Regions from separate parts of the Micromonospora pallida genome, predicted to be linked through region 2. Evidence: riboswitches for the same ligand, from Rfam matches in the RefSeq annotation. Region 2 holds a riboswitch; each other region holds the start of a gene.

Region 1 (4,290 bases), 5.3 Mb from region 2:
GTCACGCCGAGCGGACCCGGCCCGGAGAAGGGGTGAGGAGTCATGACCGTTCCCGGGGCACAGCAGCCTCCGACGAGTCCCGTGCAGGCGCTGGCCGAGCTACAGGCGGGCAACCGGCGCTTCGTCACCGGCAGCCCGTTGCATCCCAACCAGGACGCCGGTCACCGGGCGGCGGTCGCCGACGGGCAGCATCCCTTCGCGGTCGTCCTCGGCTGCTCCGACTCCCGCCTGGCCGCCGAGATCATCTTCGACCGGGGCCTCGGTGACCTCTTCGTCGTCCGGACCGCCGGGCACGTCGTCGGCGCCGAGGTGCTCGGCAGTGTCGAGTACGCGGTGACCGTCCTGGACACGCCCCTGGTGGTCGTCCTCGGTCACGACTCGTGCGGAGCGGTGCAGGCCGCCCGGGAGGCCGACGGCACCGGGACGACGCCCCCCGGTTACCTCGGCGCGGTGGTGGGCGCGGTGGTGCCCAGCGTCCGTCGGGCCGCCCGGGAGGGCACCACCGACGTCGACCGGATCGTCGACATCCACATCGAGCACACCGTCGAGGTGCTGCTGGAGCAGTCGGTGACGCTGAACCGGGCCGTGCAGGAGGGGCGGTGCGCCGTGGTCGGCATGTCGTACCGGCTGGCCGCCGGCGGGGTGCGGGTGGTCCACTCGGTGCCGGCCGGCGACGACTTCGCCCTGGCCGCCGGCGCGGCCCCGCTGGCGCCTGGTCGGTCCTGACCGGCGAGCTGGCGCCTGGCTGGCCCCGAACTGCGAACGGGCCCGCAACCGGTCGTCCGGTTTGCGGGCCCGTTGTCGTCGGCTCGGTCAGAGCATGGACACGTGTACGTGGTCCGTGTGGTTGGACGGGCCGCTGTACGACTTCCAGCCGGTCGCCGGGAACCAGATCTGCCTGTTCCAGATCACGTAGTAGATGCCGAGGCGGTCGGCGTTGCGGACCAGGAACGCGGTGAGGTTGTTGCCGTACATCCGCTCCGCCTTGGTGTCCCAACTGCTGAAGCCCGACTTCTGGAGCGACCAGTCGCAGGCCCGCCCCTTCGGGTGCTCGTACGGCCCGCCCAGCCGGTGGCACCCGACGAACATGTTGAAGCCGGCTCGCTTGACCTCTTTGTACATGTGCAGCGTGCGCGCGGTGATGCAGCCGCCGGTGGTCGGGTCGTCCTCGGTACAGCCCAGCGGACGCCAGTTGCCGTTGCTGTCCCGGCCGGGGCCGGGCCGGGCGATCGGGGAGGTGGCGTCCACCAGGCCGCCGGTCAGGCCGACGCCGCCGACCAGCGAGAGGGACTTCTCCGCCTCCCGCTTGCGCTTCTTGAGGATGTCCGCCTGCTTCTGCTGCTCCATGACCTCGGCGTCGAGCGCCTTCTTGGCCAGTTCCGCCTGCTTCTTGACGGCGGCGACCGCGGCGACCTTCTTGCCGTTGACCATGTTCATCTCGTCCAGCGCGCTGGCGCGCTCGACGAACGAGTCGGGGGTGTTGCTGTTGAGCAGCATGGAGGTCGCGCCGACCCGACCGGTCATGTACGACCGTACGGCGATCGTGGCCACCTGCGGGGTGAGCGCCTTCAGTTCGTTCTGCGCCCGCTCGACCTCCAGCGCGAGGGTGAGCTGCCGCTTCTTCGACGCGTCCAGTTTCGCCTGGGCCTGCGTGTAGCTGCGGTTCGTCTCCTCGATCACCTCGTTGAGGAGCTTCGGCTGCTCTCCGTCGTGCCCGGACGGGCTCGACGGCTCCGCCATCGCTGGCGCGGGGCCAGCGGCCACGGCGAAGGCGGCGAGTACGGCCACGACAGGTTTCAGCCAGCGGCGTGAAGGTGCCGTCACAGTTGTCCCTTCCATCGACCGCCGACCGGGTTAGCTGACGGGTTCAGGGCGGAAGTGGCCCCTACCGCTGACGCGGATGCACCCCATGAACCTGGTTCCCCGGTTCGCCGCAGGCGATTAGGCGGTGGCCCCGCTGGCGCCGGTGCGCGCCTTCGGCGGTAACCGGCAGCGAGGTTACCCGACAGTGGGCACCGGGTTCTACGCCCGGATACCGACCAAAAGCGTCATTTCCCCATTGCGTTCCGTCACTCCCGCCACATTTGTCAAGATCAGGCGATTGATGATAACGCTGTGCGATTTCACCATGTCGATTCCGTGTTTCCCGGTCGACCGGGTCCGTCGGGGATATTGTTCGGTCCGGTGGCGACCCGGGGGCCGCTGAGGGCGGCCAGCGCCTCGTCCCGTTCCCCGGCGGGCCGGCGCGGGCGAGGGGTCGTCGTACCGCCCCGCCCGGCGGTGGTGACCAGGGCGGCCAGGCCGGTGGTGATCGGCACGGCGGCGATCAGCCCGAGCGTCGCGACGATGCTGCGGACGATCTCCTGGGCCAGGAACTCGCTGGTCACGATCTCGGTGACGCCGCGGGTGTCGGCGGTCAGCAACAGCAGCAGGGGCAGCGACGCCCCCGCGTACGCGAGCACGATCGTGTTGACCGTCGAGGCGATGTGCGCCCGGCCGACCCGGGTGGCCGCCCGGTAGAGCTGGAGCCGGGTCAGGTCCGGATTGGCGTGGGCCAACTCGGTGACCGTGGCGGCCTGGGTGACCGTGACGTCGTCCAGCACGCCCAGCGAGCCGATGATGATGCCGGCCAGGAGCAGTCCGTGCAGGTCGACGTCGGCCTGGAACATCGAGAGCGTGGTGGCGTCCTCGGAGCCGTACCCGGTCAGATGGGTGAACGCGGTCGCCAGGCTGCCGAGAAGGCCGGTGAGCACCAGGCTGGCCAGGGTGCCGAGGACCGCGACGGAGGTCTGCGCGGTGACCCCGTGGGTGAGGTACAACACCACGAACATGATCAACGCGGCCCCGGTGATCGCCACTGGCAGCGGCGCCTGCCCGGCGCTGATTCCGGGCAGCACGAAGGTGAGCAGGATCGCGAAGCTGGCCGCCAGCCCACCGAGCGCGGCCAGCCCGCGCCACCGGCCGAACGCCACGATGGCGACGGCGAAGACCAGGGCCAGCCAGATCAGCGGCTTCCCCCGCTGGTGGGCGGCGATGCTGTAGCTGCTCACCGTCGGGTCGGCCGGATCGGTCAGTACGACCAGGACCACCTTGTCGTCGACTTCCACCGAGGGGGATCCGGCACCGGTCGGCAGGGGCGTCTCGACCCGCTGTCCGGCGTCGGGCCCGGTCTCGACCGCGATCGTGGCGATGCCGCACGGCCCCGCCGTCGTCCCCTCCGGGGTTTCCGGGGCGGGCGGGCAGGCCTCGGTCACCACCCGCTCGACCGTGCCGTGGTAGCGGGGAGCATCCTCGCCGCCGCCGACCTCCGGGGCGTCCCGGGGCCAGAGCACCAGCGCCGCGACCAGCGTTACCAGGAAGAGCGGGACCACGGTCGCGATCAGGACGCGCCGTACGCGCGGCGGCGCGGCGACGGCGGGACGGCTGTGGTCGTGACCCATGCTTCTCCCAACGGTCCTGGTGTGGCGGTTGCCCCGGCCGAACCATTCTGCCGGGTCCGAAGCCGCAGCTCGCGGCCTGCTCACCGATCCGGCCCGGGCTCACCGGCACCCGCCGTCGTGCGCGAGCGGCAGCTCACACCGCTGTCCGCCGCCCAGTCGCGCGTCACACCAGACCCGGGTACGCCTCGACTGGTCGTCCTCCGCGCTGACCGTGGCCTCCCCGAAGTCGAGGGCCGGCACGTGCCCGAGGGAGTCGCGCAGCGCGACCACGAGGACGACGGCGTCCACCCGGCGGGGCAGCGCCACCGGCAGGTGCAGCACCCAACGACCCATCGTCACCACCGCCTACGTCCCGGGTCCGCCGCGACGGCGGGGAACTGCGCCGTGAGGGCGGCAACCGTCTCCCGTAGGCCGGCGGCGGTCAGTTCGATCTGCCCGGCGGCCCGTGCCCATTCCCAGGTCGCCGCCTTCACGGCCGGGCCGTCCTCCCCGGCGGCCCGGAGCTGCTCCTCGGCCACCCTGATCCGGTGCGGGAACCGGTCGATCCGGTCCGCCGCCGCGCGGAGCCGGACGACGACCGCCCCCACCGTGGCGGCCAGATCGTCGACGGGCGCGTGCCGTCCCGGAGCCGTCCGCAGGCGCTGGACGCCCAGGCCGAGCAGCCGTTCCGCCTCGTCGGCCAGATCCAGCGCCTGATCGGCACCCCGCTGCGCCGCGCGCAGCGCCGGATGCGCCGCACCACCGCCGACCCGTTCCAGCAGGACGACGGCCGCGCCGACCGCGACGTACGCCTCCCGCAACTCGTCGGCCACCCCGGCCACCGCCCACGCGGCGCTGGCCGTCGGCACGC
Region 2 (4,290 bases):
CCAACTACCGCAACTCGGCGGAGATCTTCGCGGTCGCGGCGGCCGAGATCCGTACGGTCCACCCGGATCTGCCGCTGCCGACCGCCGTCCGCTCCACCGGCGTGCACCCGGTGGAGCTGCGGGTGCCGGCGACGGAGCTGGCGGCCCGCACCGTCGAGGCGGTCGACGCGCTGCTGGCCGAGGTGGCGGGGACGGTGGGTGTGATCACTCCGGTGCCCCGCCGGGACGAGGTCGCCTGCTGGCTGGCCCACCTCGACTCGCCGCGCCTTCAGGTGGTGACCAGCCTCCAGGCCAAGGGCATGGAGTACGACGGGGTGGCGCTGGTCGCGCCGGGTGAGATCCGCGCCGACCCGGGTTCCGGCGTACGGACCCTCTACGTAGCCCTCTCCCGGGCCACCCAACGCCTCACCACCCTCGACCCGCTCGACTGACCTGCGCTGCCCCTGCCTCCCAAGGCGTTCAGCTGGTAGCAGGGGTCCCTTGTTACTCATTGATGAGTAACAAGGGACCCCTGCTACCTCCAGCCGCATCCGTTACGGGCGCCTTGCCGGCAGTTACTTGCACATATTGCGATGTGAACATACATTGGGTCGGGAGCGCACGGGGAACGGAGGGTGGGAGCGTGGGCGCAGGTCATGACCACCACGGCGGGCTCGCACACGCTGCGGGACGACACACCGGCCGGCTCTGGGGCGCGTTCGGCCTGCTCGCCACCCTGATGGTGGTCGAGGCGGCGACCGCGCTGAGCACCGGGTCGCTCGCCCTGCTCTCGGACGCCGGCCACATGTTCACCGACGTGCTCGGCATCGGCATGGCCCTGGCCGCGATCACCGCCGCCCGGCGGGCCGGCCGGGATCCGCAGCGCACCTTCGGCCTCTACCGGCTGGAGGTGCTCGCCGCGCTGGCCAACGCGGTCCTCCTCTCCGGGGTCGCGGTCTACGTGCTCGTCGAGGCGGTCCGCCGGTTCGGCGACCCGCCGGAGGTGACCACCGGCCCGATGCTGCTGGTGGCGGTGCTCGGCCTGCTGGCGAACCTGGTCGCCTTCGCGCTGCTGCGCCAGGGCGCGCAGGAGAGCATCAACCTGCGCGGGGCGTACCTGGAGGTGGTGGCCGACCTGCTCGGGTCGGTCGGCGTAATCACGGCGGCGGCGGTCATCGCGCTGACCGACTGGTGGTGGGCCGACCCGCTGGTCGCGGTGGCGATCGGGGTCTTCATCCTGCCCCGCACCTGGCGGCTGGGCCGGGCCGCGCTGCGGATCCTGGTCCAGGCCGCCCCGGAACATCTCCAGGTGGACGCGGTGCGCGACCGACTCAGCGCCGTACCGGGCGTGGTCGAGGTGCACGACCTGCACGTCTGGACGCTCACCTCGGGGATGGAGGTCGCCTCGGCGCACCTGACCACGGACCCGGCGGCCGAGGTCGGCATGGTGCTGGCCGCCGCGCGTACGGCGCTGCACGAGGACTTCCACATCGACCACGCCACCCTCCAGGTCGAGCCCGACGAATCGCCCGGCGTCTGCGGTCGAGTGGAGTGGTAATTAGGACAAACTTAAATCTCGGAGTATATTGTCCGGCTATGTCAGGTTTGTTGGTGTCATCTCGTGGGAGCGGTGTGGTCGCCGCTGCCCGTGCGGCACCGGCTTCGGTAGTCTCGGACCCGGTCACCGCCGGGCGGCGCCCTCCGGCGCCTGCGGTGGCCGCCGCCTAATCGCCCGTGACGGCGAGCCGGGGAACCATGTTCTTGGGGTGCATCCGCGTCAGCGGTAGGGATCTTCCGTCCCGAACCCGTCAGCTAACCCGGTCGGCGGATGACGGAAGGACATGTGCATGCCAGTAGTGGCACCCGTACGACGTACCGCCGCCCGGATGGCGGCACTGATCGCCGCGACACTCGCCCTCGGCGTCGCGGGCGCGCCGATCACCGTGGTTCCCGCCACGGCGGCCCCGCCGCTGACCGCCCGGGCCCCCGGTGACGATCCCGAGGGCGGCACCCCGGCACTGCGCGCCCAACTGGAGGCGGCCAGCAAGGGGTGGCTCGACGCCAAGGACGCGCTCGCGAAGTCGACCGCCCGGCAGAAGAAGATCAACGAACAGCTCACCACCATCGAGAAGGAACTGGCCGTCCGGGACCAGAAGGTCGGCGTGATCGCCGGCCTCGCGTACCGGAGCGGTCGACTCGGACCGGCCTCGGCGCTGCTGACCAGCGACTCGCCGCAGAACTTCATGGACCGGGCCGCCGCGCTGGACGCGGTCGCCGCCAACGAGGACCGCGAACTACGCGGCCTGCTGACCACCCGGGAGCAGGCCAACCAGACCAAGACCGCGCTGACCCGGGAGATCACCGAGCAGCGCAAGCAGGTCGCGGTGATGGAGAAGCGCAAGCAGCAGGCCGAGCGGGCGCTCTCCGTCGCCAACTCCAGCTCCAGTTCGGGCGGGAGTAGCGGCGGTACGACCCGGTCCGCCACGGCGAAGCCGGCACCGCGCAACGCCGACGGTTCCTGGCCGCCCGAGTCGTGCAGCGTCAACGACCCGACGCCCGCCGACGGCTGCATCACCCCGCGTACGCTGCACGCGCTCAACCAGGCCAAGGCGGCCGGCTTCACCCGGTATGTCTCCTGCTACCGCCCCGGCGGTTCGGGCGAGCATCCCAAGGGCCGGGCCTGCGACTTCGCCGCCCAGAAGAACGGCTTCGGCGGCGACGCCACCGGCGGTGACCGGACCTACGGCAACAACCTGGCGGCGTACTTCATCAACAACGCCGACCGCCTCGGCGTGCTCTACGTGATCTGGTACCGCCAGATCTGGCTGCCGAGCAGCGGGTGGAAGTCGTACAGCGGGGCGGGCGGCGACCCGTCCAGCGATCACACCAACCACGTCCACCTGTCGGTCTACTGAGCAACCCGACGCGGCCCGCCACCCCATCCGGGGGTGGCGGGCCGCTTGCTGTTCGACGCCCTGGCCGGGGGCCGGATCAGCCGCCGGGCAGAGCGGGACGCGGGGGTTCGGAGCCCGTTGACGGCGAGCAGCGTTGCTCAGCCGCCAGAGGCGGGGCCGGAAGCAGGGTTCGGAGCCCGCTGGCGGCGGGCGGGGTGGCCGGCGGGCCGGGTCAGCCGCCGGGCAGCACCTCGGGTTCGGGCGTGCCGGCCGTACCGGCGTAGTACGGCTCGGGCGCACCGAAGAGGCCGAGCAGGCCGGTCACCCAGAGCTGCCGGTGCACGAACCGGCTGGGCTCGGTGACGACCAGCTTGATCCCGCTGACCTCGGCGGTCTGGAACCCGGCAACCATCGCGCTGATGCCCACCGAGTCGATGAAGGTAACCAACCTCATGTTGAGCTCGATCCGTGTCGGGCGCCCCTTGGCGAGCACCTCGACAACGGCTTCGCGTACCTCGTACGCGGTGTCGACGTCGATCTCACCACGGGGGGCTATCTCCATGACGCCACCGGGCAGGACCGACTTCACAATCGACAGGCTCACGCGAGCACCTCCACTCGCCCGTCTCCGGGCGCCTCATCAGTACGCGGGCCGCGACCGAGAGTATTCCTCCGACAGCCTCGGTCGCCACCCCCGAGGGTGGGAAATTCGCAGATCAGGAGCGGCAAGTCGCCCATTTCCGACTCTCCTCCCCCGTTGACCCGCCGATCTCGACTACCGCGCACCACGGCCAAGGGTAACGGTCGCCCTCCGGCGCGCCGCGCAACCACCGCTCCGGGCGTGCCCACCCAGTGAGATCCGCCCCCAGCGAGCATTGACCGACCTGCCTAGCATCAGCCGGACAGAACCTGCCGGCGCTAACGAAGGAGCCATAGATGATCAAGCGACTACTCGGGCTGGCTGGTGTCGGCGCCCTGCTCGCCCTCGTGTTGGCCTGCGGCTTCGGCGGCGCGGGCGACGATGACGATGACGACGGCGACGACGACTTCGCCCGTGGCGTCGCGGTGGTGACGCTGCGCTGACCTCCGGCGCCGTCGGCCGGGGTCGGTCCCACCCGACGGCGGCCCGCACCGTCGGTGATCGACATCACCCGGCGGGTTTGCCGCCGGGCCCGGCGGGGCACCTGGTTGCCGCGTTCATCCGGCCGGGCGACGCGGACGGGTAGGCGCGCACCGCGCCGACCCCGACGCCGTGGCCTGCCAGGACCATCGACGCCGGTACCCCGAGGAGGTAGCCACGATGATCGGATCCACCCTGCTGGAACGTCGCAGCAAGCCCGAGCGGATCGCGGACCAGGCGTGGCGGCACCTGACATCCACGGTCAACTCGGCCGGGGACAGCGTGCGCGACACCGCG
Region 3 (4,290 bases), 5.8 Mb from region 2:
GAGCGACATGGCCATGAACCGGATCGGTGCCCTGGCCGCCCGGCACTACATGACCGGCCCGTCCCAGGAGATCGGCGCGCTGCTGGTCAGCGCCAAGCCGGGCACCCTGGGCGAGCAGATGGGCATGCTCGACCGGCTCGCCGCCCACCAGCGCAGGGAACTCCAGGGCGTGGTGGCGATCCGGACCAAGTACGAGACCGAGAAGCAGAAGCTGGACACCATCATCACCAGCCAGGTCAAGCAGGAGAAGGACCTGGCGGCGAAGAAGACGAAGATCGACACCGAGATCAAGCGGCTGCGGGCGTCCATGCCGAAGACGGCGGTCAGCGCTCCCGGCTGTCCGCTGATCAAGGGCGTGATCAGCAGCGCCGCCAACACCGCGATCAGGACGGCCTGCGCCCAGGTCGGTGACCCGTACGTCTGGGGCGCCACCGGGCCGAACTCGTTCGACTGCTCCGGGCTCACCCAGTACGCCTACAAGGCCGCGGGTATCCACCTGACCCACTTCACCGGCGCGCAGTGGCGCGAGACCAAGGCGATCAGCCGCTCCGAGGCACGTCCCGGCGACCTGGTCTTCTTCTTCAGCGACCTGCACCACGTCGGCCTCTACCTGGGCAACGGCATCATGGTGCACGCCCCCCGTGCCGGTAAGCCGGTGCAGGTGGCCAGCATCAGCCACATGCCGGTCGCGGGCTTCCGCCGCCCCTACTGACCACACCTGACGAAGGAGCCCCGGCCGACGGCCGGGGCTCCTTCGTGCTGGGCCAATGTCGCCGGTCGCGATGCTGCTGCCGGTAGCTCCGTAGACGCCGGTGAACGACCGAGCCTCACTGTGGTTACTGTCGGAAATCGGCAGGTGGCACTGCGGCGAACCGTGTTGCGGACCGGTGACGCTCGTCTCTAGCCTCGGCACTTGCCGAGTCGGTGACAGGTCCGCCATTCCGAGGCGGAAACGGCTCGACACCGCCGAGTCGCCCGACGACACGTCGCCACGACAGAAACCACGACGGCGCGTCGCCACAACAGGAACATCGCCACAACAGAGCGAGCCGGGGAACCACCAGCACCATCGGGGTGAATCCGTACCCAAGGTAGGGCGCTCCCTTCCCGCCCGAACCCGTCAGCTAACCCGGTAGGCGGTCCCAGGAAGAAGGAGCAAGGAGCCCGGTGGCACACCATGCCCCGCGGCCACCGTCCGTCCGGCCGGCCCCGGCTGCCCGGACGACGGCTGCGCCGCGTCCATGTTGGTCCCGCTTCACCACCGTCGTCACCGTCCTCGTCGGAGCCGCCGTCATCGTGACGAGCGGGGCCGGCGTGGCCCACGCCGAACCCTCGGTCGCCGAGATCGAACGCCAGATCGACCGGGAGTGGAACGCCCTCGAACCGGTCATCGAACAGCACAACGCCACCCGACAGGCGCTCGCCGACAAGCGGGGACAGGCAGCAGCGTTGGCCGCCCGCATCGAGCCGCTACGACGCGAGATCGACCGAGCCATGACCAAGGTCGACGGAATCGCGGTACGGGCGTACAAGGGGGAGAACGCCTCCGCCCTCAACGCCATGCTGGCCAACCCGTCGCCGGCCGCCGTCGTCCAGCAGCTCGAACTCCTCGACCAGTTCGCCCGTCGGCAGCAGGCCGACATCCGGCACGTGGTCGAGCTGCGAAACCAGCTCACTGCCCGCAAGGACCCGCTGGACCGGCTGATCGTCCAACTCGGCCAGGTCGACCGCCAGTTGGACGCGAAGCGACAGCAGATCGACGCCACCATCGCCCGGCTCCAGAAAGCACGCCTGAAGGCGTACGGCACCGGTGGCGGCACCAGCCTGCGGCCCGCCCCCTGCCCGGCCGCCTACCCCGGCGGCGCCGCCGGCCGGGCGGTCAGCTTCGCCTGCGCGCAGATCGGCAAGCCCTACGTCTGGGGAGCCGAAGGGCCCAACGCGTACGACTGCTCCGGGCTCATGCTTGCCGCCTGGGCGCGGGCCGGGGTCGCCCTGCCGCACAACGCCGCCCAGCAGCGACGGGTGACCGCCCAGGTCGGCCGGAGCGAGCTACGCCCCGGTGACCTCGTCTTCTACTACTCCGATCTGCACCACGTCGGCATGTACGTCGGCGACGGCTGGGTGGTGCACGCCTCTCGGGCCGGCGTCCCGGTACGGATGAAACGCGCCGACGACGGCCCGGTGCACAGCTACGGTCGCCCCGGCTGAGCTGGTAGCAGGGGTCCCCTGTTACCGCTTTATGCGTAGCAGGGGACCCCTGCAGGCACCCGGCGAAGCCGAGCGCACACCACCACGGCAGGGCGAGTGTTACCGGAGAGGATGGGCCGGGTCAGCGGGTGGGCCAGGTGCGCCAGTTCCGCCAGGCCCGGCTCGGGGTGGGCCCGCGCTGCCCCTGGTAACGGGAACCGTAGACAGCGGAGCCGTACGGATGCTCGGCCGGCGAAGAGAGCCGGAAGATGCAGAGCTGGCCGATCTTCATGCCGGGCCAGAGCGTGATCGGCAGGTTGGCCACGTTGGAGAGTTCCAGCGTCACGTGGCCGGAGAAGCCCGGGTCGATGAAACCGGCGGTGGAGTGGGTGAGCAGGCCGAGCCGGCCCAGGCTCGACTTGCCCTCCAGTCGGCCCGCGAGCTGGTCGCCCAGCGAGATCACCTCGAGCGTGGAGGCGAGCACGAACTCGCCGGGGTGCAGCACGAAGGGCTCCCCCTCGGGCACCTCCACCAACGAGGTGAGATCGTCCTGCTGTTGCGCCGGGTCGATGTGGGTGTAGAGGTGGTTGTTGAAGACCCGGAAGAGCCGGTCCAGGCGTACGTCGATGCTGGAGGGCTGGACCAGGCTCGCGTCGAACGGCTCCAGCGCCAGCGTGCCAGTCTTGATCTCGCTGACGAGGTCCCGATCGGAGAGCAGCATCGCACCACCATAGCGAGCGGTGCGGAATCACCGGCGGGTGACCAGCGCGTCGGGATGCTCTTTCGTACGCTTGTTCGATAGGATGTCGGCATGGCTTCCTGGTCCGAGTTCGCCGCCGACGAGCCCCGACTCGCCGACGCGATCCGCCTTCTCATGCAGCAGTACGGCCCGGGCTTCGGCTACCTGGCCACGGTCCGGGCCGACGGTGGTCCCCGGGTCCACCCGGTCTCCCCGGTGATCACCGACGAGGGTCTCTTCTGCTTCGTCGTCGACTCGCCCAAGCGGCGCGACCTGGAACGCGACGGGCGCTACGCCCTGCACTCCTTCCCGCCTGAGGAGAGCGACGACGAGGCGTACGTGGCCGGGCACGCCCGCCCGGTCACCGACCAGGCCCGGGTGGCCCGGCTGGCGGAGAGCTTCCGGGCCGAGTCCCGGGCCGACTGGCGGTTGTTCGAGTTCACCGTCGACGTGGCCATGCTCGCCCGGCACCAGCGGGGCGGCATGGGCGACCTCGGCGTCGGGCACGGCCGACCGGCGGTGCAGGTCTGGCTGGATCCACGGGCGAGCGATCCCTCGGCGGCCGGGCACCCGGGCGTACCGGAGCGGCGGGCGGGGCGGCGTCGTCATGCCGCGCACCGGGCCGCCGCCTGATTCGGGAAACGCCGAGGCCGGCTCCGTGGGACGGAGCCGGCCTCGGTCGGTGTTCGGTGGGCGTCAGACGCGGTAGGCGTTCCACGCGGTCAGCATGCGGCTGGCCTGCCCAGGGGTGAACTGGTACATACACGAGTCCCACGTGTAGTCCATGAAGTTGGTGATCGGGTCCGCGCCGGGGGCGGTGCAGCTGTCCCGGCCGGTCGGGCAATTGAACGCCGGCGTCGCCTCCGCCGGAGTGTCCGAGACGCTGTCGCCGGAGCCGGAGCAGCCACCCTGGAAGGTGTGGTAGAGGTTCAGCCAGTGGCCGACCTCGTGGGTGCCGGTGTCACCCAGGTTGTAGTTGGTGGCCAGGCCGCCCGGCAGCGACTCGCTCAGCACGACGACGCCGTCCATGGTGCTGAGCCGGCGGGTCGGGAAGGTCGCCCAGCCGAGCAGGTCGTCGGTCAGCTCGCCGAGGTAGATGTTCAGGGTGCCCTTGCCGCCCTCACGGAGCGAGGTCTTCATCGACCGCTCCGCCGAGGAGCCCTGCTCGATCGGGTACCAGGCAGCGTTGGTGACCCGGTTGATCTTCTGCAGCTGGAAGGCGAACGCGGTGGCCGCGCCACCGGTCGAGCCGCTGAAGGACTGGTTCAGCACGCTGATCTGCGAGTTGATCATCGAGTCCGGGATGTTGCCCCCGGCGCGGGTGCTGTCCCGCTGGATCACGTGCACCACGACCGGAATCGTGA

The links. A riboswitch is a leader RNA that binds a small molecule or an ion and turns the genes downstream of it on or off. The one in region 2 is predicted to bind cyclic di-AMP.
Region 1: another riboswitch for cyclic di-AMP. It lies ahead of GA0074692_RS22530 (coiled-coil domain-containing protein); the one in region 2 lies ahead of GA0074692_RS00615 (coiled-coil domain-containing protein).
Region 3: another riboswitch for cyclic di-AMP. It lies ahead of GA0074692_RS24695 (C40 family peptidase); the one in region 2 lies ahead of GA0074692_RS00615 (coiled-coil domain-containing protein).

Annotation. Positions count from the first base shown of each region.
Region 1 covers NZ_FMHW01000002.1:5,434,019-5,438,308, reverse strand. The annotation lists gene GA0074692_RS22535 (carbonic anhydrase) at 43-726, shown strand; gene GA0074692_RS22530 (coiled-coil domain-containing protein) at 814-1,824, opposite strand; cyclic di-AMP (ydaO/yuaA leader) riboswitch at 1,828-1,958, opposite strand; gene GA0074692_RS22525 (YibE/F family protein) at 2,124-3,440, opposite strand; gene GA0074692_RS22520 (hypothetical protein) at 3,540-3,773, opposite strand; gene GA0074692_RS22515 (hypothetical protein) at 3,776-4,290, opposite strand, start outside.
Region 2 covers NZ_FMHW01000002.1:93,171-97,460, reverse strand. The annotation lists gene GA0074692_RS00625 (HelD family protein) at 1-431, shown strand, start outside; gene GA0074692_RS00620 (cation diffusion facilitator family transporter) at 623-1,537, shown strand; cyclic di-AMP (ydaO/yuaA leader) riboswitch at 1,691-1,822, shown strand; gene GA0074692_RS00615 (coiled-coil domain-containing protein) at 1,836-2,894, shown strand; gene GA0074692_RS00610 (STAS domain-containing protein) at 3,106-3,477, opposite strand; gene GA0074692_RS34475 (hypothetical protein) at 3,810-3,956, shown strand; gene GA0074692_RS00605 (hypothetical protein) at 4,174-4,290, shown strand, end outside.
Region 3 covers NZ_FMHW01000002.1:5,880,527-5,884,816, reverse strand. The annotation lists gene GA0074692_RS24700 (C40 family peptidase) at 1-712, shown strand, start outside; cyclic di-AMP (ydaO/yuaA leader) riboswitch at 1,023-1,154, shown strand; gene GA0074692_RS24695 (C40 family peptidase) at 1,297-2,208, shown strand; gene dcd (dCTP deaminase) at 2,330-2,908, opposite strand; gene GA0074692_RS24685 (pyridoxamine 5'-phosphate oxidase family protein) at 2,999-3,559, shown strand; gene GA0074692_RS24680 (zinc metalloprotease) at 3,623-4,290, opposite strand, start outside.